Regions from separate parts of the Nonomuraea sp. WAC 01424 genome, predicted to be linked through region 3. Evidence: riboswitches for the same ligand, from Rfam matches in the RefSeq annotation. Region 3 holds a riboswitch; each other region holds the start of a gene.
What was found. A riboswitch is a leader RNA that binds a small molecule or an ion and turns the genes downstream of it on or off. The one in region 3 is predicted to bind cyclic di-AMP.

Region 1 (6,863 bases), on a different contig from region 3:
CCCGCTGGGCGGTTACATCCGCATGATCGGCATGCTGCCGCCGCGCCCGGGTGACGCCTCGGGCAAGCTGCGCAGCGCTTCCACCGGGCCGTTCCAGGGGCTGATCGAGACCGCCCGCGACGCCGCCATGGAGGAGGTGCGGCCCGGCGACGAGGAGCGCGTCTTCTACCGCAAGAAGTGGTGGCAGAAGATCATCATCATGTCCGGCGGGCCGCTGATGAACTTCGTGCTCGCGTTCATCTTCTTCAGCATCCTGCTGGTCGGCATCGGCCTGCCCAAGACCGCCCCGATCGTGTCGCCCGACACCAACACCTGCGTGATCCCCACCAGTGAGGTCCGCAAGACGTGCGCGCCCACCGACGAGCGCACCCCGGCCGCCAAGGCGGGCGTCAAGATCGGCGACCGCATGGTCTCCCTCGACGGCCAGAAGATCGAGACCTGGCAGGACGCCACCCGCCTGATCCGCGGCCACGGCGCCGGCCCGGTCAAGCTCGGCATCGTCCGCGACGGCCGGCCGATGACGCTCGACGTCACCCTCATCAGCCGCGACATGCAGAGTCTCACCGCCGATGGCAAGGTCGAGGAGGGCAAGGTCGACAAGGGCGTCGGGTTCCTCGGCGTGGTGCCCTCCCAGGTCTTCGAGCAGCAGAGCATGGGGCACGTGCTGGGCTACATGGGCGACCTGACCGGCCGGGTCGTGGGTTCGATGGTCAACCTGCCGCAGAAGATGGTCGGCGTCTGGAACGCCGCCTTCTCCGGCGACCAGCGCGACCCCGAGGGCCCGGTCGGCGTGGTCGGCGCGGGCCGTCTCGGCGGCGAGATCCTGGCCTCCGACATGTCGAACAAGAGCAAGCTGTTCACCTTCGTCAGCCTGCTGGCCGGGTTCAACCTGGCGATCGGCCTGTTCAACCTGATCCCGCTGCTGCCTCTCGACGGCGGCCACATCGCCGGCGGCATATGGGAGGGCATCAAGCGCGCCTACGCCAAGATCATGCGCCGCCCTGAGCCCCGCCACGTCGACATCGCCAAGGTGTTGCCGCTCACGTACGCGATGGCGTTCGTGCTGATCATCATGGCCGGTCTGCTGGTCTACGCCGACCTGGTCAACCCGCTCACCCTGGGCTGATCCGCCCTCAGGAGTCCGGCCCGTCGCCGGTGAACGTCACCGCGGCGGGCACGACCGCGAACACGGCGCGCAACTCGGTGACGAGGCCGTCGAGCGTGGGCTCGGCCGATCGTGCGGCCCAGCCGCGCAGCGCGGCGTGGAAGGCCGCCACCAGCAGGTCGAGCGCCAGCCGGGGACGCTGATCGCGGGCGTCGAGGCCCAGCCTCCGCCGCAACGTCGCCTCGAAGGCCGCGCTCGTACGGTCGCAGAACTGCAGCCCGTGCGCGGCGATGGACGGCGTACGCTGCGACAGCTCATGGCTCAGCCGTACGCGGGCCACCCACTCGGGCCCGCCCTCCGCCATCCGTTCGACCGCCGCGAGCATCGCGTCCTGCAACACCGCGAGGACGGGACGGCCGCCGAGCGGCGCCTGCTCGACGTCGCCCAGCAGGCCGGTCCACAGGGCCTCCAGCGGTGCCGAGGCGACCTCCTCCTTGCTGGCGAAGTTCCTGAAGAACGTGCGCTTGGAGACCTCGACCTCCGCGCACAACTCGTCGAGGGTCACCTGGTCGAACCCGCGCTCGGCGAACAGCGTGAGCGCGGTGTCCACGAGCGTGGCCCTGGTCTTCAGCTTCTTGCGCTCGCGGAGCGGCAGCAGATCGGCGGTCATCGCCCCCGAGTGTACCCGGAGAGCAGATGCCTCCTATAGGCTTATGCCACTCAGTGGCACTTTGAGAGGACGTCGCCATGCGCACACTGATCGTCGACCGTTCCGTTCCCGGTGGCCTGCGGGTGGCCGAGGCGCCCGAGCCGGTGCCCACGCCCGGCCAGGCGCTGATCCGGGTCACGGCCACGTCGCTCAACTTCGGCGAGGTCCGGCACGGCATCGACTCGGCGCCCGAGGGCGCGGTGCTCGGCTGGGACGCCGCGGGCGTCGTCGTACGGGCGGCCGCCGACGGTTCGGGGCCCGCCGTGGGCACGTCCGTCGTGACCCTCGGCGAGAACGGCGGCTGGGCCGAGCTGCGGGCCGTCCGCACCGACTGGATCGGGGTGGTGCCGGAAGGCGCGGACCCCGGCGCGATCAGTACGATCCCCGTCGCCGGCGCCACCGCGCTGCGCGCGCTCGACCGCGTTGGGCCGCTGCTGGGCCGGCGCGTCCTGGTCACCGGCGCGACCGGCGGCGTCGGCCGCTACGCCGTGCAGCTCGCCAGGCTCGGCGGCGCGTACGTGATCGCCGCCACCGGCGACCCCGCCCGGCACGGCGACGGCCTGCGCGCGCTCGGGGCGCACGAGGTCGTCGAGAGCCCGGCCCAGAGCGGCGGGCGGCTCGACGGCGTTCTGGACATGCTCGGCGGCGCGCCGCTGGTGGAGGCGTTCGACCAGCTCGGCGAGGGCGGCCTGCTGGTCGCCGTCGGCCACTCGACCGGCGAGGGCGAGAGCTTCCCGTTCGGCGCGCTGTTCGGCGGGGCCGACCGGCACGACCGCTCGCTGGTGACGTTCCTCCTGCTGTGCTGCGACGGGCTGCACCGCGACCTGACCTGGCTGGCCGGTCAGGTCGCGGGCGGCACGCTGAGCCCGGAGATCGCCTGGCGCGGCGGCTGGGACGACGCCGCCGAGGCCGTGACCGCCCTCCTCGAACGCCGCCTGCACGGCAAGGCGGTGCTCGACCTGGCGTGAGGGCGGTCTAGTTCATCGAGATGTGCACGTGGTCGTAGTGGTTCTCGGTGACGCTGCCGCGGTCGGACATCGCGCGCCAGCCTGAGCCCTGGTTGATGCGCTGCTTCCAGATCACGTACTTGATACCGAGTTTGGCCTTGTTCTTGAGCGCCCAGTCGGCCAGGCGGTCGCCCAGGGCGTTGTTGGTCGCGTTCGGGATGGTTCCGCCGGTGCTCATCATGAAGTCGCAGGCCCGGCCGAGCGGGTGCTCGCCGCTGGAACCGGAGCGGAAGCAGCCCACCTCGTGCGGCAACGAGAAGTTCTTCTGCACCTGCGCGCGCATCAGCCGCGTGCGCGGGGTGATGTTGTCCGAGCCGGACGGCAGCTCGGGGGCCCAGCTCCCGTCGGACTTCTTGCCCGGCCCGAACGGCACGAGGTCCTGGAGCTTCTTCTTGATGTCGTCGATGACGTCCTGGGCCTCGTCGCGCTGCTCGGCCACCTCGGCCGCGTCCGCCTTCAGCCCGGTCGCCAGGGCGGCGGCGGCATCGGCGGCCTTCTTCTTCTCGTCGCGGGCCCTGGCCACGCTGTCGACGACGGCCTGCTGCTCGGAGGTGAGCTGTTCGAGCACGGCCGCGCCGCCGCCGTTCGGGGGCACCAGGAAACCCGGCAGGGAGGAGTCGCCGTTCTGGTAGCGCATCCGGGCGATCTCGGCGACCCGCTGCTCGGCCGCGGCCAGCGCCTGGTCGGCCGCGGCGACGCGCTGCTGTGCCGCCGTGGCGGCCTGTTGGGCCTTGGCCAGCTCGACCCGTTTGAGGTTGTACGCCTCGATGAGCTTGTCGACCTTGTTGTTGAGCTGCTTGAGCTGGGCCCGTAGCTCGGCCTCGGACGGCTTGGGCGCCGCCGAGGCGACGGCCGGCTGGACGAGCAGGGCGGCGGCGGTGATGAGACCGATGGCAAGACTCGCGGGGGACGAAGCCGCCACAGTGGTTGATTCCTCTCCCTCTGCCGGCCGGGTTAGCTGACGGGTTCGGGCATGGGAGTTGTCCCTACCACTGGCGCGGATTCACCCCGGATGCGATGGGTCCCCGGCTCCCGGGCAACACGCCCGGGATTAGGCGTACAACGGTCGATATGGCCGATGTCTATCGGGATAGTAGTGGTAGATCACAAGTCATGCGACTTTAAGGCGAAATCAATTAGTGATCAATTCGTGATCGCAACATGCGTGCCGCCTCCTCGGGCAGCACGTCGTTGACGAACGCCCCCATGGCCGACTCCGACCCCGCCAGGAACTTCAGCTTCCCGGGCGCGCGCCTGATGCTGAACAGCTCCAGGTGCAGGTAGGCCAGGTCGCGGCCGTACCGGACCGGCGCCTGGTGCCAGGCCGAGATGTACGGCATCGCCACCCCGAACAGCGCGTCCAGCGCCCGCAGCACCGAGGTGTACAGCGGCGCGAACGCGGCTCGCTCCTCCTCCGACAGCGCCGCGAGGTCGGGCACCTGCCGGTGCGGATACACGTGCACCTCGAACGGCCAGCGCGCGGCGGCCGGCACGAACGCCGTCCACAACTCGTTGGAGGCCACCACCCGCGTGCCGGCCGACCGCTCGGCGGCCAGCACGTCGGCGAACAGGTTGCCGCCCGTGTACCGCGAGGCGGCCCCGAGCTGGAGCTTCGTCCGTGGGGTCACGTAGGGGTAGGCGTAGATCTGCCCGTGCGGGTGCGCGAGCGTGATGCCGATCTCCTCGCCCCTGTTCTCGAAGGGGAACACCTGCTCGACGCCCTCGATGCCGGACAATTCGGCCGTGCGGTCCGCCCACGCCTCCATGACCAGCGCGACCTGGGCGTTGGAGAGCCTGGAGAAGGAGGAGGAGTGCTCGGAGGTGAAGCACACCACCTCACACCGCCCCACGCCCGGACGTACTTCACTCAGCCCGCCGACATCCCCGTAAGTCCCGAAATTTCCGGAAAAAGAGGGGAAGCGGTTCTCGAACACCACCACGTCATAGTCGTAGGACGGGATCTCCGACGCCCGCGTGTGCGACGACGGGCACAACGGGCACTCGTCGGCCGGCGGCAGGAACGTACGCGTCTGCCGGTGGCCGGCGATCGCGATCCACTCCTCGGTCAGCGGGTCGTAGCGCAGCTCCGAGGCCACCGGACGCGGGTCGAGCGCCCGCCGGTCGATCGCGCTCCGGTCGGCGTCGTCGCGCCGGTCGAAGTAGATCAGCTCTCGGCCGTCTGCCAGGTGGGTGATGGTGCGCTTCAAGGCGTGCCCTCCGCGATGATCAGTTCTCCGGCCCGTTCGGCCAGTTCGGTGCGTGCTTCCTCGGGCAGCCCCGCGTCGCTGATGACCACGTCGGCCTCGGTCAGCTCGGCGATCGTGCTGATGCCGACCGTGTTCCACTTGGTGTGGTCGGCGGGGACCACCAGCCGGTGCGCGGCGGCCACCAGCTCCCTGTCGGTCTCGGACTCCAGCAGGTTGGGCGTGGTGAACCCGGCGCGCAGGCTCATACCGTGCACCCCGAGGAAGAGCGTGTCCACGTGCAGGCGGCGGATCGCGGCCACCGCCACGGGGCCGACCAGCGCGTCGGAGGGCGTACGCACGCCGCCGGTCAGCACGACCGTGCGGTCGGCGCGCGGGTTGCGGTGGAAGACCTCGGCGACCGGGATCGAGTTGGTGATCACCGTCAGCTCGGGCACGGCGACCAGGTGATGGGCCAGCGCCCAGGTGGTGGTGCCGGCGGAGAGCGCCACGGCGGTGCCCGGCCGTACGAGGGTGGCCGCGTGCCGGGCGATGGCCTCCTTCTCCTGCTGCTGGCGGGCGGACTTGGCGGTGAAGCCCGGCTCCTCGGTCGAGCCTGGGCCGAGCGCCGTCGCGCCGCCGTGCACCTTCTCCAGCAGGCCGCGCTCGGCGAGCACTTCGAGGTCGCGGCGTATCGTCATGTCGGAGACGCCGAGCTCGCGCACGAGGTCGGCCACTCGGACGCCGCCGCTGCTGCGTACGCGTTCGAGGATCGTCTGCTGACGCTGCTGTGCGAGCACGCCCACCCCTTCCAACAGATTCCACCAAATTATGACACGGCTTTGTTGAGGAATGTTAGGTCAGGGCGTATCGCTTGTGCGACTGACGGGCAGGGGAGAGGTTGAGGGTTACGTTCCCGACCTCCGGAGGTTGAGCCCATGGCGAAACGCGCACGCAAGGGCAGGGCGCGCAAGAAGAAGAAGGCGAACCACAGGAAGCGCCCGAACGCGAACTGACCGAGGGTGGCCGCGGTACCCCCGCGGCCACCCCTTCAGGCTCTCTCAGCCTCTCTCAGCCGGGCAGTTCGCTGAGCGCCTGGTCGAGGCGTTCCTGCGGGAGCGTGTAGTCCTCCAGCTCGCCGGCCAGGTGGCGGTCGTAGGCGGCCAGGTCGAAGTGGCCGTGCCCGCACAGCGCGGTGAGGATCACCTTCTCCTCGCCGCTCTCCTTGCAGCGCAGCGCCTCGGCGATGGTCTCGGCCAGCGCGTGCGTGGGCTCCGGGGCCGGGACGATGCCCTCCGTCCGCGCGAAGCGCACACCCGCCTCGAAACACTCGCTCTGCGTACGGGTGACCGCCTCGAACAGGCCCAGTTCGTACATGTGGGACAGCAGCGGCGCCATGCCGTGATAGCGCAGCCCGCCCGCGTGGATGGGATCGGGGACGAAGGAATGTCCGAGGGTGTGCATCTTGAGCAGCGGGGTGAGCCCGGCGGTGTCGCCGAAGTCGTAGGCGTAGACCCCTCTGGTGAACGACGGGCAGGCGGCCGGCTCGACCGCGCGGAACACCGTGCCGATCCGTCCGGCCAGCTTCTCCCGCAGGAACGGGAAGGCGAGCCCGGCGAAGTTGGAGCCGCCGCCGGTGCAGCCGATGACCAGGTCGGGCAGTTCGGGCAGTTGGGCCAGCGCCTCCTCACCGATCACCGTCTGGTGCAGCAGGACGTGACTGAGCACCGACCCGAGCGCGTACCGGGCCTCGGGGATCGAGGCGGCCACCTCGACCGCCTCGCTGATCGCCAGGCCCAGGCTGCCGGGGGAGTCCGGGTGGTCGGCGAGCGCCTTGCTGCCCGCGCCGGTGACGGGGG
Region 2 (6,863 bases), on a different contig from region 3:
AGAATGTAATAGAAGACCCCGAAGACGAGCGCCTCAATGAAGCGGGCGGCGAGGCGTTCCCACCATTCCGCGGGCACGGCGCCCGTCCACGACGGTGTCCCGGCCATATCCCACCTCACGCGGTCGGCGGTCGTACCCCCCATTTTGGTACGCCCCGCACACACAAAACAGAGGCCGGCGGGAAGCCGGCCCCTGTTTTACGCTGACGCGGGATTACTTGATCTTCACGACCACCGTGCCCGCGAACTTGTCCGCGAACGTCTGCTGCAGCGGCTTGTCCCACAGCTGCGAGGCGCCGTTGACCGCGACGCACGCCCAGCCGATCAGCCATCCCAGGAGCGGGATGATGCTGAGGATGTAGCCGCCCCAGGTGACGCCGGCGCGCTTGATCGCGACGTCGGTCCCGAGCCCGCCGGGAGCCAGGGCCTGGCCCACCGGCACGACCTTGATCCCCATGACCATCTTGCCGACCGTCTGGCCGTTCGACTTCGTCATGAAGAACTCGTAGACCACCCAGAGAGCGGTCGAGATGATCGTCGACAGGATGCCGATGAGGAAGGCCGAGAAGAGGCCGGAGGTGGCTCCGCTCGCCGAGTCGTAACCGACCGCGAACAGCCCCAGGATGAGGTTGATCACGAAGTTCACGACCATGAGGATGACGCCGTCGACGATCCTCGCGACCAGACGCTGCCACCACTCCGCCAGGGGGGCCGGAGCGCCTGGGGGCTGCACGCCGACGGGCTGGCCGTAGCCGGGCTGACCGTAGGGCTGCGACTGCTGCTGGCCGTAGCCCTGCTGCCCGTAGCCCTGCTGGGCGTACTGCTGCTGGTCGCCGTACTGCTGCTGGCCGTACTGGTCCTGCTGGCCGTAGCCGGGCTGGGAGTACTGCTGGCCGGAGGACTGCGGCTGCTGGCCGTAGCCCTGCTGCTGACCGTACTGGGCGTCCTGCCCATAGCCCTGCTGCTGGCCGGAGGAGGGCTGCTGGCCGTAACCCTGCTGGCCGTACTGCTGCTGGGCCTGGCCCTGCTGGCCGTAACCCTGGTCATAGCCCTGCTGCTGGCCGTAACCCTGCTGACCCGAGGCGGCCTGCTGGCCGTACTGGTCCTGCTGGCCGTACTGGTCCTGCTGGCCGTAGCCGGGCTGGGAGTACTGCTGGCCGGAGGACTGCGGCTGCTGACCGTAACCCTGCTGCTGACCGTACTGGGCATCCTGCCCATAGCCCTGCTGCTGGCCGTAGCCCTGCTGACCCGAGGCGGCCTGCTGGCCGTACTGGGGTTGCTGGCCGTAGCCCTGCTGCTGGCCGTGCTGGGGTTGCTGACCGTATTGGGGTTGCTGGCCGTAGCCTTGTTGCTGCTGTCCGTATTGGGGCTGGCCGTAGGCGTCGTCCGCCCGGTAGCCGACCACAGTGACGTCCGGGTCGGGCTCACCGGGGCGACGCCCTTGGTACTGCCCGTACTCCGAGGGGTTCTCCCCGGAATCGTCCTGTGGATACGGCGGCTGTCCGGTGCTCACCGTGTCACCTCGCTTCGAGTGCGCATGTGGCACGTGTCAGGACACATGCCTGTGCTGCCCAACGTATCGACATAGGTATCAACAATCACCTTTCCATGTGGTCAAGGTCCGCGTCACCCGATGTCAGATGCAGCAGCATGCGGGTGTTGCCAAGGGTGTTCGGCTTGACGTGTTCCAGGTCGAGGAACTCCGCCACACCCTCGTCGTACGAGGCCAGCAACTCGGCGTAGACCTCGGGTGAGACCGGTGTGCCCTGGATGGGGCGGAAACCGTGCCTCGCGAAGAAGTCGACCTCAAAAGTCAGACAGAATACACGCCGCAGCCCCAGATCCTTCGCCTGCCGGACGAGCGCCGAGACGATCCGGTGCCCGACCCCCGCTCCCCGGCACGCCGGATCGACGGCCACGGTACGAACCTCGGCGAGATCCTCCCAGAGAACGTGGAGCGCGCCGCAGCCGACGACCTCCCCGCCCCTCTCGGCCACCCAGAACTCCTGGACGTCCTCGTACAGCGTGACCGTGGCCTTCTCCAGGAGCCGCGGCCCCGCACCCGCGTAGGTGTCCACGAGACGCCTGACCGCGCGCACGTCGGGCGTGCGCGCGCGCCGGACCACGACCGCGGTCTCGGGGACTGCCACTTCGGCCACCTGCTCCATGGCTATCCAGGGTACAGATCTCATTACGGCTCGGCCCTAAATCCCACGTCTCGGGCATCTCATCACATCTCGTGGTCACGCAAACACGGTCTGACTTGGAGCTTTCCTCCAGTCCTCGACCTCCAGAATTTTGGACAAACAGGGCAGAAGCCCGCTTCCGTACGGCTACCCACGAGATCACCTTGTGACCCTTCAGTTGTGAAACCTCTACAGAGTCGGCAGTTCCGGTTGAGCGCGAACCCGGAGTGCATTAGTGTCCAGCGACGATGTTCTCCGCGTAATGCGCGCGGAAAGACACGCCCAATTCCCGCGAGGGAAGCCGGGGAACCATCGGTGGCGAGCACCTCGCGCCACCACTTGGGGTGAATCCGATCATCTCGGTAGGGCTGCTCCGGCCCGAACCCGTCAGCTAACCCGGCCGGCGTCGATGAGAGGGGCTTGGTTGGTGAAGCGCACGCTCGACCGTGAGGGGAAGCCGGCGGGCAGACACGCCCGCCCCCGGGAACAGGCCAGGCGCTCCCGCCGCCTCGGCGTCATCGGCGTCTCCGTCGCCGCGCTCCTGTTCGCCGTCCCCGTCGGTTCTGCGGCCGCCGACCCGAAGCCGCCGCTCTCCGAGCTCGCCGACAAGGTGGAGAAGCTGCACGAGGAGATCGAGACGCTGTCCGAGGAGTACAACGGTCAGCGCGAACGGCTCAAGTCCGCCCAGAAGGCCAACGACTCCGCCCAGAAGACGCTGGCCAACAGCGAGTCCGACCTGGCCGCCAAGCGCGCCAAGGCCACGCAGCTCGCCCAGAACGCCTACATCACCGGCGGCCTGGACCGGGCACTCGCCTTCGCCCAGTCCGACGACCCCGAGACCTTCCTCGACCGCGCCGCGACCACGTACGCGCTGGAGCAGCAGCAGGGCGAGGAGGTCAACCAGCTCGCCCAGGCCATGGAGACCGCCGAGCGGGCCAGGGCCGGCGCCAAGACCCGCATCGCCGAGGTCCAGAAGATCGTCAGCGACCTGGAGAGCAAGCGCTCGAAGATCACCAAGCTGGTCTCCAAGGTCGAGGGCAACCTCTACCGGCGGGCCATCGGCGAGGCCGGCCGCCCGGGCTCGCGCGCCGTACGGGTCAACCTGCCGGTCATCGGCGGCGCCGAGGCCGCCCAGGCCGCCAAGTGGGCCCTCACCCAGCAGCTCAAGCCGTACGTGTGGGGCGCCGAAGGGCCCAGCTCCTACGACTGCTCCGGCCTGGTGATGGCCGCGTACCAGCGTGTGGGCATCTCGCTCCCCCACTACACCGGCGACCAGTGGACGGCCGGCACGCACGTCTCGCGTGACCAGCTACGTCCTGGCGACCTGGTCTTCTTCTACACCGACCTGCACCACGTCGGCATCTACATCGGCGGCGGCATGATGGTCCACGCCCCGCAGACGGGCGACGTCGTCCGGGTCGCCCCGATGGGAAGGCGGCCGTTCGCCGGCGCCGTCCGCATCGCGGACTGACCGGACGGACGTTCGCGACGCGAACCGAGCGGGGTGTTCGCATCGCGGAACGCGCCGGGCCCGTGGCCCGGCGCGCCGCCCGATGAAGCCGCTAGATGAGCTGGCGGCGCGCCGCCCAGGCCACGGCCTCGATCGCCGTGGCCACGCCGATCCGGTCGCAGATGCACCTCAGTCTCCGGCGCACGGTCCTTCCGCTGATATCCAGCCGTCTGCCGACCCGGTCGACGGTAACTCCTCTGGCCAGCTCGGCCAGTAACGCCAAATCCGCATGGCTCAGCTCTACGCCTTCAGTGAGCACATCCACCGGGAGCCCTCCCCCCCAACAGCAGAACTCGGACCTTTCAGTCGGAGCAAAGCCGCTCGTCTCGGTGAAGGTAAACGCATCCTGGAAAGGTCGTCAAGCGTGACAATGGCCGCCCTTGACCAGTGCTATTGACATGATCGCTTATATGTGACGTACTCGCCATATGTCGGCACGTCACGGCCCACTATGCACGGTCCAAACGATCTTTTCGGAAAGCCGGGCCCACAGTCGATGAACGCTACCGATCTCTTGGGTTTTGATCCCTCGGATCCGCAATTTGTGCGCGATCCGTACGACCGATATCGCGAGCTTCGGGCCGCCGGACCGATCTTCGAAACGCGCGGCGGGCTGCTCGTCGTCACCACATATGAACTGTGCGCGGCCGTGCTGCGCGATCCCGGGTTCGGTCACGGAACGTCCGCGCCGGCCGGCGAAGAGCCTGGTCAGCCGGGAAGGTCGTTCCTGCTCATGGACCCGCCCGATCACACCCGGTTGCGTGCACTGGTCAGCCGCGCGTTCACCCCCCGCATGATCGAACGCCTCCGGCCCCGGATCGAGGCGATCACCGCCGACCTGATCGGGCGTCTGCCGGAGGAGGCGGACCTGATTTCCGGCTTCGCCTACCCGCTGCCGGTGAAGGTGATCAGCGAGATGCTCGGGGTGCCGCCCGAGGACCACGACCGCTTCCGCGGGTGGAGCGAGGCACTTGCCCGCGGACTTGACCCGGTGCTGACAGACGCCCTCAGATCGGAAACGGACCGTTCCAGGGTCGAGTTCCGCGACTACTTCCGCGGCCTCATCGCGCTCAGGCGCGAGCGTCCCGGCGAGGACCTCCTGAGCGCCCTCGCACACGTCGAGGAGCTCACCGAGGCCGAGTTGCTGGCGACCTGCGTGCTGCTGCTCGTGGCCGGCCACGAGACCACCGTCAACCTCATCGCCAACGGCGTGCTGAACCTGCTGCGGCACGGCCTGCTGCACCGCGCCGCCGAGCGGCCGAGGGAGGTGGTCGAGGAGGTGTTGCGCTTCGACCCGCCGGTCCAGCTCACCTCCAGGATCGCTCTGGAGGACAGGGAGCTGGGCGGGCGGCCGGTGCCCGCGGGCTCGGCCGTGCTCGTGCCGATCGGCGCGGCCAATCGCGACCCGGCCGCGTACGCCGATCCCGACCGGTTCGACCCCGGCCGCGAGCCGGGGCGGCACCTCGCCTTCGGGCTCGGCGCGCACTTCTGCCTGGGGGCGACGCTGGCCAGGATGGAGGGCGAGATCGCGCTGTCCGCGCTGGCCGCGGCGGCGCCCAAGATGGAGGCCGCCGATCCGGACCCGCCGTACAAGGAGAACGTGGTGCTGCGCGGCCTCGCCCGGCTGCCGGTACGGCTCAGGCGGTAGCGTCGTAACGTTCGCGGGCGGCCTCGACGTCCTCGATGTACTCCTCGGCCCAGCTCTTGATGGCGGCCACCAGCGGCATCAGGCTCTCGCCCAGCGGGGTGAGCGCGTAGTCCACCCGCACCGGCACCTGCGGCGTGACCCGGCGCGCCACCAGGCCGTCGCGTTCGAGGCCGCGCAGGGTCTGGGTGAGCATCTTCTGGCTGACGCCCGCGATGCGCCTGGCCAGGTCGCTGTAGCGGCACTCGCCGCGGGCCAGCGCGCTGAGCACCAGCGTGACCCATTTGTCGCTGAGGCGGTCGAGCAGCTTCCTGGAGGGGCATTCGGCGAAGTAGGCGTCGAAGGCCAGCCTGTCCTGGTCACGCCGCTGCGCCGCCGTCGTCGTCGCCACCGGGTCTCGCTCCTCGCCGTATGTTACGCACCTTCAGGTGCCTTCTTACCAAGAGAGAGTAACCCCTCCTAGGGTCACGGCCATGACGAACATGCGTGCGATCATCGGCGGTTCCGGCGCCCCCCTCCTCGTGACAGTGCCGGTGCCGGAGGCCGGGCCCGGCCAGGTACGGATCAAGGTGGCGGCGGCCGGGGTGAACCCCTTCGACCTGGCCGTGGCCGCCGGGGCTCTGGTCACGTACGGGCTGGCCAGGAAGCGGGACTCGTACGGGATCGGCTTCGACGTGGCGGGGACCGTGGACCAGGTGGGCCCGGGGACGACCTTCGGCGTGGGCGAGGAGGTCGTGGGGCTGTGCGCGCGGCTGGAGCTGCCGTACAAGGCGCAGGCCGAGTACGTCGTGCTGGACGCCTCGGCCGTGGCCCGCGCCCCCAGGAACGTGAGCGCCGCCCAGGCCGCCACGTTGCCGCTCAACGGGCTCACCGCCTGGCAGGCCCTCGACCGAGCCGGCGTCGGCCCCGGCGGCACGCTGCTGGTCACGGGCGCGGCGGGAGCCGTCGGCGGCTACCTGGTCGAGCTGGCCGCCGAGCACGGCATCCGGGTCGTGGCCACCGCCGGCGCCGCCGACGAGGAGGTGGTACGGGACTTCGGGGCGGAATGGTTCGTCCCCCGCCAGGAGGAACTGGCCGAGGCGGTGCGCGCTCTGGTCCCCGGGGGCGTGGACGCCGTCGTGGACGCGGCGGTGCTGGGCCTGCCCGCGCTCGACGCCGTACGGGACGGCGGGGCGTTCGTGGCGTTGTCTGCCGGGGTCGCGCCGGTGGCGCTGCGCGGGACCGACGTGGCCACCGTCTTCTTCCGCTCGGACGCCTACCAGCTGGCGGAGCTGGTACGCCTGGTCGAGGCCGGTCGGCTGACGTTGCGGGTGGCCGAGACGTACGGGCTGGAGCAGGTCGCCGAGGCCCACGCGCGCCAGGCGGAGGGCGGGCTGCGCGGCCGTCTGGTGCTGCTGCCCTGACCGCCCCGCGCGTCGGACGCGGGGCGGTGGGCGATGGCTCAGTGAGTGGGCTTGACCAGCGGGAACAGGATGGTCTCGCGGATGTTCCTGCCGGTGAAGGCCATGATCATCCGGTCGATG
Region 3 (6,863 bases):
GGCGTGGCCCAGCTCGTGCGCCACCACCAGCTCGACCTCCGACTCCGGCGCCTTGAGCAGCGTGTCGTAGACGACGATGCGGCGCGTGGCGCCGAAGCCCGACACGTACGCGTTGAGCGCCGTGGTACGCCGAGAGGCGTCGGCGACCAGCACGTCCTCGACCGGGACGCCGTCCCGTTCGGCCATGGCCAGCAGCTCCGTCCGGAGCGTGCCCTGCGGCATGGAGGTGAAGTCGTTGAACAGCGGCTCGAACACCACCGGGTAGACGTACGACACGCCCACGGTGAGCGCGAACGCGCCCACGGCGGCCGGGATCCACCAGCGCCGCACCTTGCGCGCCAGCGCCACGAGGGCGAGCAACATGATCGCCAGCAGCACCACGCTGACGCCGGTGTTCTTGAGCCGGTCGGCGGTCCAGCCCGCCCAGTCCTGGGTGGACAGGCCGTAGTCGCGCATGATCGTCTCGAACCACATGCCGAGCGGCCACCTGAGCGCTTCGGTGATCGCGGTGAGCACCACCACGCCGAGCACCACCCGCAGCCACCACGGGCCCCTCAGCACACCCAGCACCTTCGCCGAGAACGGCGTCAGCACCAGCAGCCCGGCGAACAGGACCGTCAGGCCGAGCGAGAGGTAGCCAGGCAGGCTGGTGGCCGCGTCGAACGCCTGCGACCTGGCGATCTGGGCGGCGCTGAAGTCGCGGGCGGGGTCGGGGGCCACGGCGGGTGCGGGGGCGGCCAGGACCCGCCAGGGGGTGGTGAACCCGGCCACGGCCAGGATCACGCCGCCGACCAGGGCCAGGGCGGCGCCGGCCGCCCGCCTGGAGCGGGACTCGGCGCGTCGGCGCTCACGCTCCACCAGATGCTCCGCCGCCCCCACCAACTTCCCGTCCCCGACCGGCCCCTCAGCGTCCTTCCCCTGGGCGCCCTTCCCCGAGGTGTCCTTCCCTGAGGCGCCCTTTTCCGGGGCGTCCTTTCCTGGGGTGGCCGCCGCGTGGGGGCGGTCGTCAGGAGTGGGGGGCGGGAGGTGGCGCGGGTCCTCGGCGTCCGGGTCGGCGTCCGCGTCGGCGTCCGGGGCCGCGGCCGGGTGGGTGTCGGGGTCCTCCGCGTCGTCGGGGTGACCGGACGGCTCACCAGGACCGGAGCTTGCCGAGCCCACCGAACCCGCCGAACCCACCGCGCCCACCGAGGCCGCCTGGGCCGATGAGGCCGGGGTGCCGTTTGCAGAGCTTGGTGGGCCGGTGGGGCTGTTGTCGCCGGTGGTGGCGCCGTCGTCGTCTCTGATGGCCACACCTCCGCCGTGCCCCGCCTCGACCGCCGTACCGGGCTCGTCGGCCACTCTGGCGACCGCCGCGGCGGGCTCGTCCGCCTCCCTGGGCGGGTCGTTCCGCTCGCTCATCTGCCTCCCCTTCACGCGAGCTGCTCTCGTACGTACTCGCGCCACCGTGCCGCCAGTGTCGCGGCGGTGAGCCCCACGGATGCGAGCGCCTGATCGACGCCGGCCACGCGGGCATCACGGTAGAGCCGTACCAGGGTCCCGTCACCGAACCGGTCCGCGAGGAATCGACACGCCAGCCACGCCTCCTGGTACGCCCGCGCGAGCCGTCCGGGATCCGCGGCGGTCGGAGCGAAAGCCGCAGGTCCGGGCAACTCGCTCGGCAGTCGTCCGGCCCGCACCTCGGCGGCCAGTTCGGCGGCGGCGGTCCTGACGGGGAGCCCGGCGTCGCGGTAGGCCACGTAGTCGGCGAAGCCCTCGTAGAGCCAGACGGGCAGGCGGTCGGTGCCCGCGGCGACGTGGGTGAGCTCGTGGGTGAGCACGACGTCGCGTCCGGTGGGGGTGAGCCGCGCGAAGGAGCCGGGCACGACGATCGCCGGGCCGCCGTCGGCGACCGCGGCCAGCCCGTCGAGCCGTCCCGTGCCGGCCAGCCCGGCCGCCTCGGCGTCGGAGTCCGGTACGACGACCAGGGGGCGTACCGGCCGGCCGAGCACCGCCGAGACCCGGCGGCCGGCGAGGTCGGCACGGCGGGCCAGGTCGGCGAGCAGTCCGGGCGCGGCGTGCCGCCCGACGACCACGGAACGCCCGGCTCGGGCCACCTGACCTCCCTCGCCCCACAACCCGCGCGCCCCGGCGGGCAGGACGGCGGCGTACGGCACGTCGGCGGCCGTCAGCAGCGCCGCCAGCAACAGGACGGGCAGGAGCAGCCGCGCGCCGCGAGGGGACGGACGCACCTGCGAGGACACGGCCCGATGCTAGCCGCCCCCACCGACCGCACGCCCCGGCCTTCGCGGACGCCGGGCACACGAGTCCTCCAGGAGGCCGGACACGCGACAGGCCCCCGCCCGGACCGGGGAGGGTCCGGGCAGGAGCCTGTGGTCACGCGCCGGGTCGCACCGCGCCGACGAACGACGACTTCCGCCATCCGCCCAGTTTGTCGATGCGCACCCGCTGGCCGGTACGCGGCGAGTGGATCATCTTGCCGTGGCCGACGTACATGCCGACGTGGCCCAGCCCGTTGAAGAACATCAGGTCGCCCGGCTTGAGGTTGCGCCAGGAGACCTTGTGCCTGATGCGGGCGAACTGGCTGCTCGTCACGCGAGGGAGTCTCACCCCGGCCTTCTTCCAGGCGTACTGGACGAGACCGGAGCAGTCGAACGCACCAGGACCCGTGGCCCCGTACCGGTACGGGTCGCCGATCTGGTGCTTGGCGGCGGAGACTGCCCTGCGGGCCTTCGACGCCTGCCGGGCGGCTCGTGCCGCCTTGGCCGACCTGGCGGACCTGGTGGTCTTCGCCGACTTGGCGGTGGCCGCCCTTGCGGTGGTGGACACCGCCGTGAGCGCCGATTCGCTCGCCGTCTGCGCCCCGGCCGGTACGGCATGGAGAACCGCACCTCCGGCCGTCACGGTCATCGTGAGTGCGACGCCCTTCAGGGCGAGACGGGACAGACGGGGGTTATGCAGGGAGGTAGACAGGATTTCTCCTCGTGTCTTCCACGAACGCCTACCGGGTTAGCTGACGGATTCGGGCCTGGAAGTCGCCCTACGGCGCGATGAAGCGCCGATTCACCCCTGATCCCGGGGGATAACGGGATCTTTGGGTCCCCGGCTCCGTGCCTCCTGGCTGCACGGACTCGGCAGGTCGCCGCCTGATGGGTTTGTCTGAATGGGGATATCGGTGGCGACCGACGGATTTTTGTTGATCACAGCGACCATGGCGTGTTCGCCGCGACGCCAGAAGCTACGCGGAAGGGTCAAGGTTGGGCAAAGTCCCAGTCAGGTTGTAAAGATCAGATAAAGGGGTGAGTAAAGAACGGAAGTCCTGCTGGAGAAGAGGTTCCGTTATTCAAATGTGACCCTTCTCACACTTCCTGGAGCACCCGGTTGTCAGGACCCGTTCGTCCCGTTCGCACCTTTCGTCCCGTACTGACCGACAGCGCTGTCAGCCGCCCCGAAGGGCACGCCCGAGGACGGCCCCAGGGGCGGCCTCAGGGGCGGATGGCGCCGACGAGCGGGCGGCCGTAGTCGGCGAGGCGGACGACCTTGACGACGTCGCCCGTCTGCGGCGCGTGCACGATCTTGCCGCCGCCCGCGTAGATGCTGACGTGACCGAGGCCCTCGCTGAAGATGAGGTCCCCCGGCTGGAGGTCCTTGATGTCGACCTTCCGGCCGGCGCCCCACGCCCACTGCTGCCACGTCGTACGCGGCAGGGAGACGCCCGCCGCGTGCCAGGCGGCCTGGGTCAGGCCCGAGCAGTCGTACCCGCGCGGGCCCGTGCCGCCGTAGATGTAGGGCTTGCCGACCTGGGCGAAGGCGAAGCGCAGGACGGCGGCCGCGCTGCCCGAGGCGGGCCCGGTGTACTTGATGCCCGTGCTGTTGGGGTTGCCGGGGTTGTACGCGTCCAGCTTGTCCAGGAGCTTCTTCTGCTCGCCGATCAGCTTCAGCACCTCGGCCCGTTCCTTCTGGACCGAGTCCCGTTCCTCGTCCGCCTCCGCCAGCGCGGTCTGGGCGTTGTCGCGCTCGTCCTTGAGGCCCTTGTTCTCGCGGTCGAAGGCGGCCAGCTTCTCCAGCCGCTCGCGCGAGATCTGCCCTGCCATCGCCAGCCCGGACAGCAGGTGGTCGGGGTTGTCGGCGCCGACCATGCCGGGCCAGGACGTGACGTCCCCGCCCATCTTGTACGCGTCCACCGCCACCCTGATGACCTCGGCGCGCAGCTCGGCGACCGTCTGGAGCTTCTGCTTGTAGCGGTCGTTCAGCTTGGTGTAGGCGTTCTTGGCCTTCTTGTACTGCTCCGTCGCCGTGTTGTACCGGTCGACGACCTTGTCGGCCTTGTCGTTGAGCTTGTCGAGCTTCGCCTTGACCTGCTTGACCGTGGGCTTGGGATCAGCGAGTGCCGTACCCGCCGGAACCGTCATCAGTCCGATCGCGAGACCCGCGGCCACCGCCACCCGGCCAACCCTCACAGCGTCGCCTCCCAGGGGATTCCACCTGGGGCGAAATAGTACAGAAGTGGCGAGTGGGGTCTCACCAAAGGTGCTAATTCGTAACTTATGCGCGGCCCAACCGGCGCAGCAGCAAACCAGACGGAACCGGTCTGGCGCCCATCCGGCGTACGGACTCGGCCACCTCACGGTCGGAGGAGACGACCGCGATGGCCCGTCCGGGCGGCTCGGCCCGGACGAGCTGGCGGATGAGGTCGTCGGCGATCTCGCCCGGCGCGCTGAACAACACCCGCACCCCGCGCGGCGCCACCACCTGCACCGGCGCGTTGAGCTCGGCGCCGTCGAAGACCACCGTCACCTCGACCCTGGTCTGCGCGACCAGCCCGCCGAGGCCGGTCATCAGCCGGTTGCGCTGGTCGGCGAGGGTGAGCGTGCCGTAGCCGGTCTTGGTGACGTTGTAGCCGTCGATGATCAGGTGAACCTGCGGCAGCGCGAGCAGCTGGTCGAGGAGCTGCGGGTCGTCGTCGGCCAGCGCCCGCGCGGGCACGCCGCGCACCCCGGGCCGCTCGCCGGTGCTGGCGGCGACCGAGTCGGCGGGCCTGCTGATCGTGGTGGGCAGGGCCAGCTCCCTGCGCAGCCCGGCCGAGGCGTCCTGGAGCGCGTCGAGCAGCACCCTGATGCGGGCGTCCTCGATGCTGCGGCCCTCGCGGGCGGCCCGGCGCGAGGCTTCGAGCTGTTTCTCCACGTCGGCCACCCGCCCGACCAGCCGCCGCAGCTCGGCCTCGCCCGCGTTGCCGGCGGTGGAGGCGGCGTGGCGGGCGTCGTCGGCGGCCTGCTCCATCTCCTCGGACCTGCGGGTGGCCGCCTTGGCGCGCTCGCGGGCCTCGTGGAGCTTGCGTCTCAGGTCGGAGTTCTCGGCGCGGGCCGCCTTGATCTGCTCGCGCAGCCGGTCGGCCTCCTCCTTGGCGGCGGTCTTCTGCGCGGCCAGCTGCTCGCGCAGCCGCGTCACCGCCTCCTCGCGCTCGGAGCCCTCGGCGGCCACGGCGGACTGCTCAAGGTCGGCGCGGGCGGCCTCGATCATCTCCGCCCAGCCCGGCGGCCTGGTCAGATAGGCCGCCGCCGCCACCAGCACGGGATCGGCGGCGGGCGGCACGTTTCCCTCGGCCAGGGAGGCGACCAGCTCGGGCCAGCCTGCGGCCACGGACTCGGCGACCAGCTCACGGAACTTCTTGTCGTTCTCCAGCTGCGCGGCGATCGGCGCGCTGCCGAGCTTGGCGCGTTTGCGGGGGTCGAACTTGGCGATCCCGCGCAGCGGCGCCGGCACGGAGACGGCGGGCATCGTCCCGAGCACCTGCGCCGCCAGGTCGACGACGTTGAGGCGCACCTGCTCAGGAAGCGGGCGAGACAGGCCTTCACCCGCTGAACTCATCCCACTTGTCCCTTCGTGACATGCCCTTTCAGACAAGGGTACGGCTCTCCCGTACCTGACCGTAACGGTCCCTTGAACCTAGACAAGCGCTTGGTAGGGGGTATACGACTGAGCCGGGGCAGCGGCCGGGCGTGGAGGTGAGTGGTGACGGAACAGATGCGTACATCAACCCGTGACCTGGACGAACTGCGCGAGCGCGCGTCCCGCTGGCTGCGCGGCCGGGTGGGCGGTGACGCCACGGTCTCGGAGTTGTCCCGGCCCTCCGGCAACGGGATGTCCAGCGAGACGCTCTTCTTCACCGCCACGTGGGACGGCGCCGGCAGGCGGTGCGTGGCCAGGCTCGCACCTGCGCGGGAAGCCGTTCCGGTGTTCCCCTCCTACGATCTGCGGGCCCAGTTCGAGGTCATGCGGCTGGCCAGGGAGAAAGCTGGGATCCCAGCGCCCAGGCCGCTCTGGTTCGAGCCCGACCCCGGGCCGCTCGGGACGCCGTTCTTCGTCATGGAACGGGCCGAGGGCGAGGTGCCGCCCGATGTCATGCCGTACACGTTCGGGGGGTGGCTGCACGACGCCGCACCCGGGGACCGGCGGCGGCTCCAGGACGCGAGTGTCGGGCTCGTGGCGGCCCTGCACGAGACGCCGTTCACGGCGGAGGACGTCGGGGTGCTCGGCCCGGTCGTCCCCGGCGGCGCGGACGGCCTGCGCGCCCACGTCGAGGCCCAGCGTGCCTACTACCGGTGGGCGCACGGGGAGCGGCCGATCCCCGTGCTGGAGCGGGCCTTCGACTGGCTGGGCTCACACTGGCCGGACGACCCCGGTCCCGACGTACTGACCTGGGGCGACGCCCGGATCGGCAACGTGATGTACCAGGATTTCCGTCCAGTGGCGGTGCTCGACTGGGAGATGGCCGCCGTGGGCCCGCGCGAGCTGGACGTCTCCTGGATGATCTTCCTGCACCGCTTCTTCCAGGACCTCGCCGTCACGCTGGGCGTGCCAGGCAT

Region 1: it holds a riboswitch for cyclic di-AMP, as region 3 does, so the genes downstream of both, DMB42_RS19770 (hypothetical protein) here and DMB42_RS04325 (C40 family peptidase) in region 3, are expected to answer to the same signal.
Region 2: it holds a riboswitch for cyclic di-AMP, as region 3 does, so the genes downstream of both, DMB42_RS34890 (C40 family peptidase) here and DMB42_RS04325 (C40 family peptidase) in region 3, are expected to answer to the same signal.

The regions. Positions count from the first base shown of each region.
Region 1 is NZ_QHHZ01000006.1:505,665-512,527, forward strand. Features, by position in the region: gene DMB42_RS19755 (RIP metalloprotease) at 1-1,126, shown strand, start outside; gene DMB42_RS19760 (TetR/AcrR family transcriptional regulator) at 1,134-1,775, opposite strand; gene DMB42_RS19765 (zinc-binding dehydrogenase) at 1,853-2,782, shown strand; gene DMB42_RS19770 (hypothetical protein) at 2,790-3,743, opposite strand; cyclic di-AMP (ydaO/yuaA leader) riboswitch at 3,751-3,889, opposite strand; gene galT (galactose-1-phosphate uridylyltransferase) at 3,958-5,028, opposite strand; gene DMB42_RS19780 (DeoR/GlpR family DNA-binding transcription regulator) at 5,025-5,804, opposite strand; gene DMB42_RS56370 (50S ribosomal protein bL37) at 5,943-6,020, shown strand; gene DMB42_RS19790 (TrpB-like pyridoxal phosphate-dependent enzyme) at 6,076-6,863, opposite strand, start outside.
Region 2 is NZ_QHHZ01000014.1:182,254-189,116, forward strand. Features, by position in the region: gene DMB42_RS34875 (RDD family protein) at 1-107, opposite strand, end outside; gene DMB42_RS34880 (RDD family protein) at 214-1,512, opposite strand; gene DMB42_RS34885 (amino-acid N-acetyltransferase) at 1,598-2,167, opposite strand; cyclic di-AMP (ydaO/yuaA leader) riboswitch at 2,455-2,606, shown strand; gene DMB42_RS34890 (C40 family peptidase) at 2,613-3,656, shown strand; gene DMB42_RS34895 (LuxR C-terminal-related transcriptional regulator) at 3,748-3,960, opposite strand; gene DMB42_RS34900 (cytochrome P450) at 4,240-5,343, shown strand; gene DMB42_RS34905 (helix-turn-helix domain-containing protein) at 5,333-5,731, opposite strand; gene DMB42_RS34910 (NADP-dependent oxidoreductase) at 5,814-6,743, shown strand; gene lysX (bifunctional lysylphosphatidylglycerol synthetase/lysine--tRNA ligase LysX) at 6,782-6,863, opposite strand, start outside.
Region 3 is NZ_QHHZ01000001.1:908,106-914,968, forward strand. Features, by position in the region: gene DMB42_RS04315 (M48 family metallopeptidase) at 1-1,398, opposite strand, end outside; gene DMB42_RS04320 (hypothetical protein) at 1,410-2,240, opposite strand; gene DMB42_RS04325 (C40 family peptidase) at 2,374-2,826, opposite strand; cyclic di-AMP (ydaO/yuaA leader) riboswitch at 2,981-3,144, opposite strand; gene DMB42_RS04330 (NlpC/P60 family protein) at 3,483-4,409, opposite strand; gene DMB42_RS04335 (NYN domain-containing protein) at 4,543-5,865, opposite strand; gene DMB42_RS04340 (phosphotransferase family protein) at 6,022-6,863, shown strand, end outside.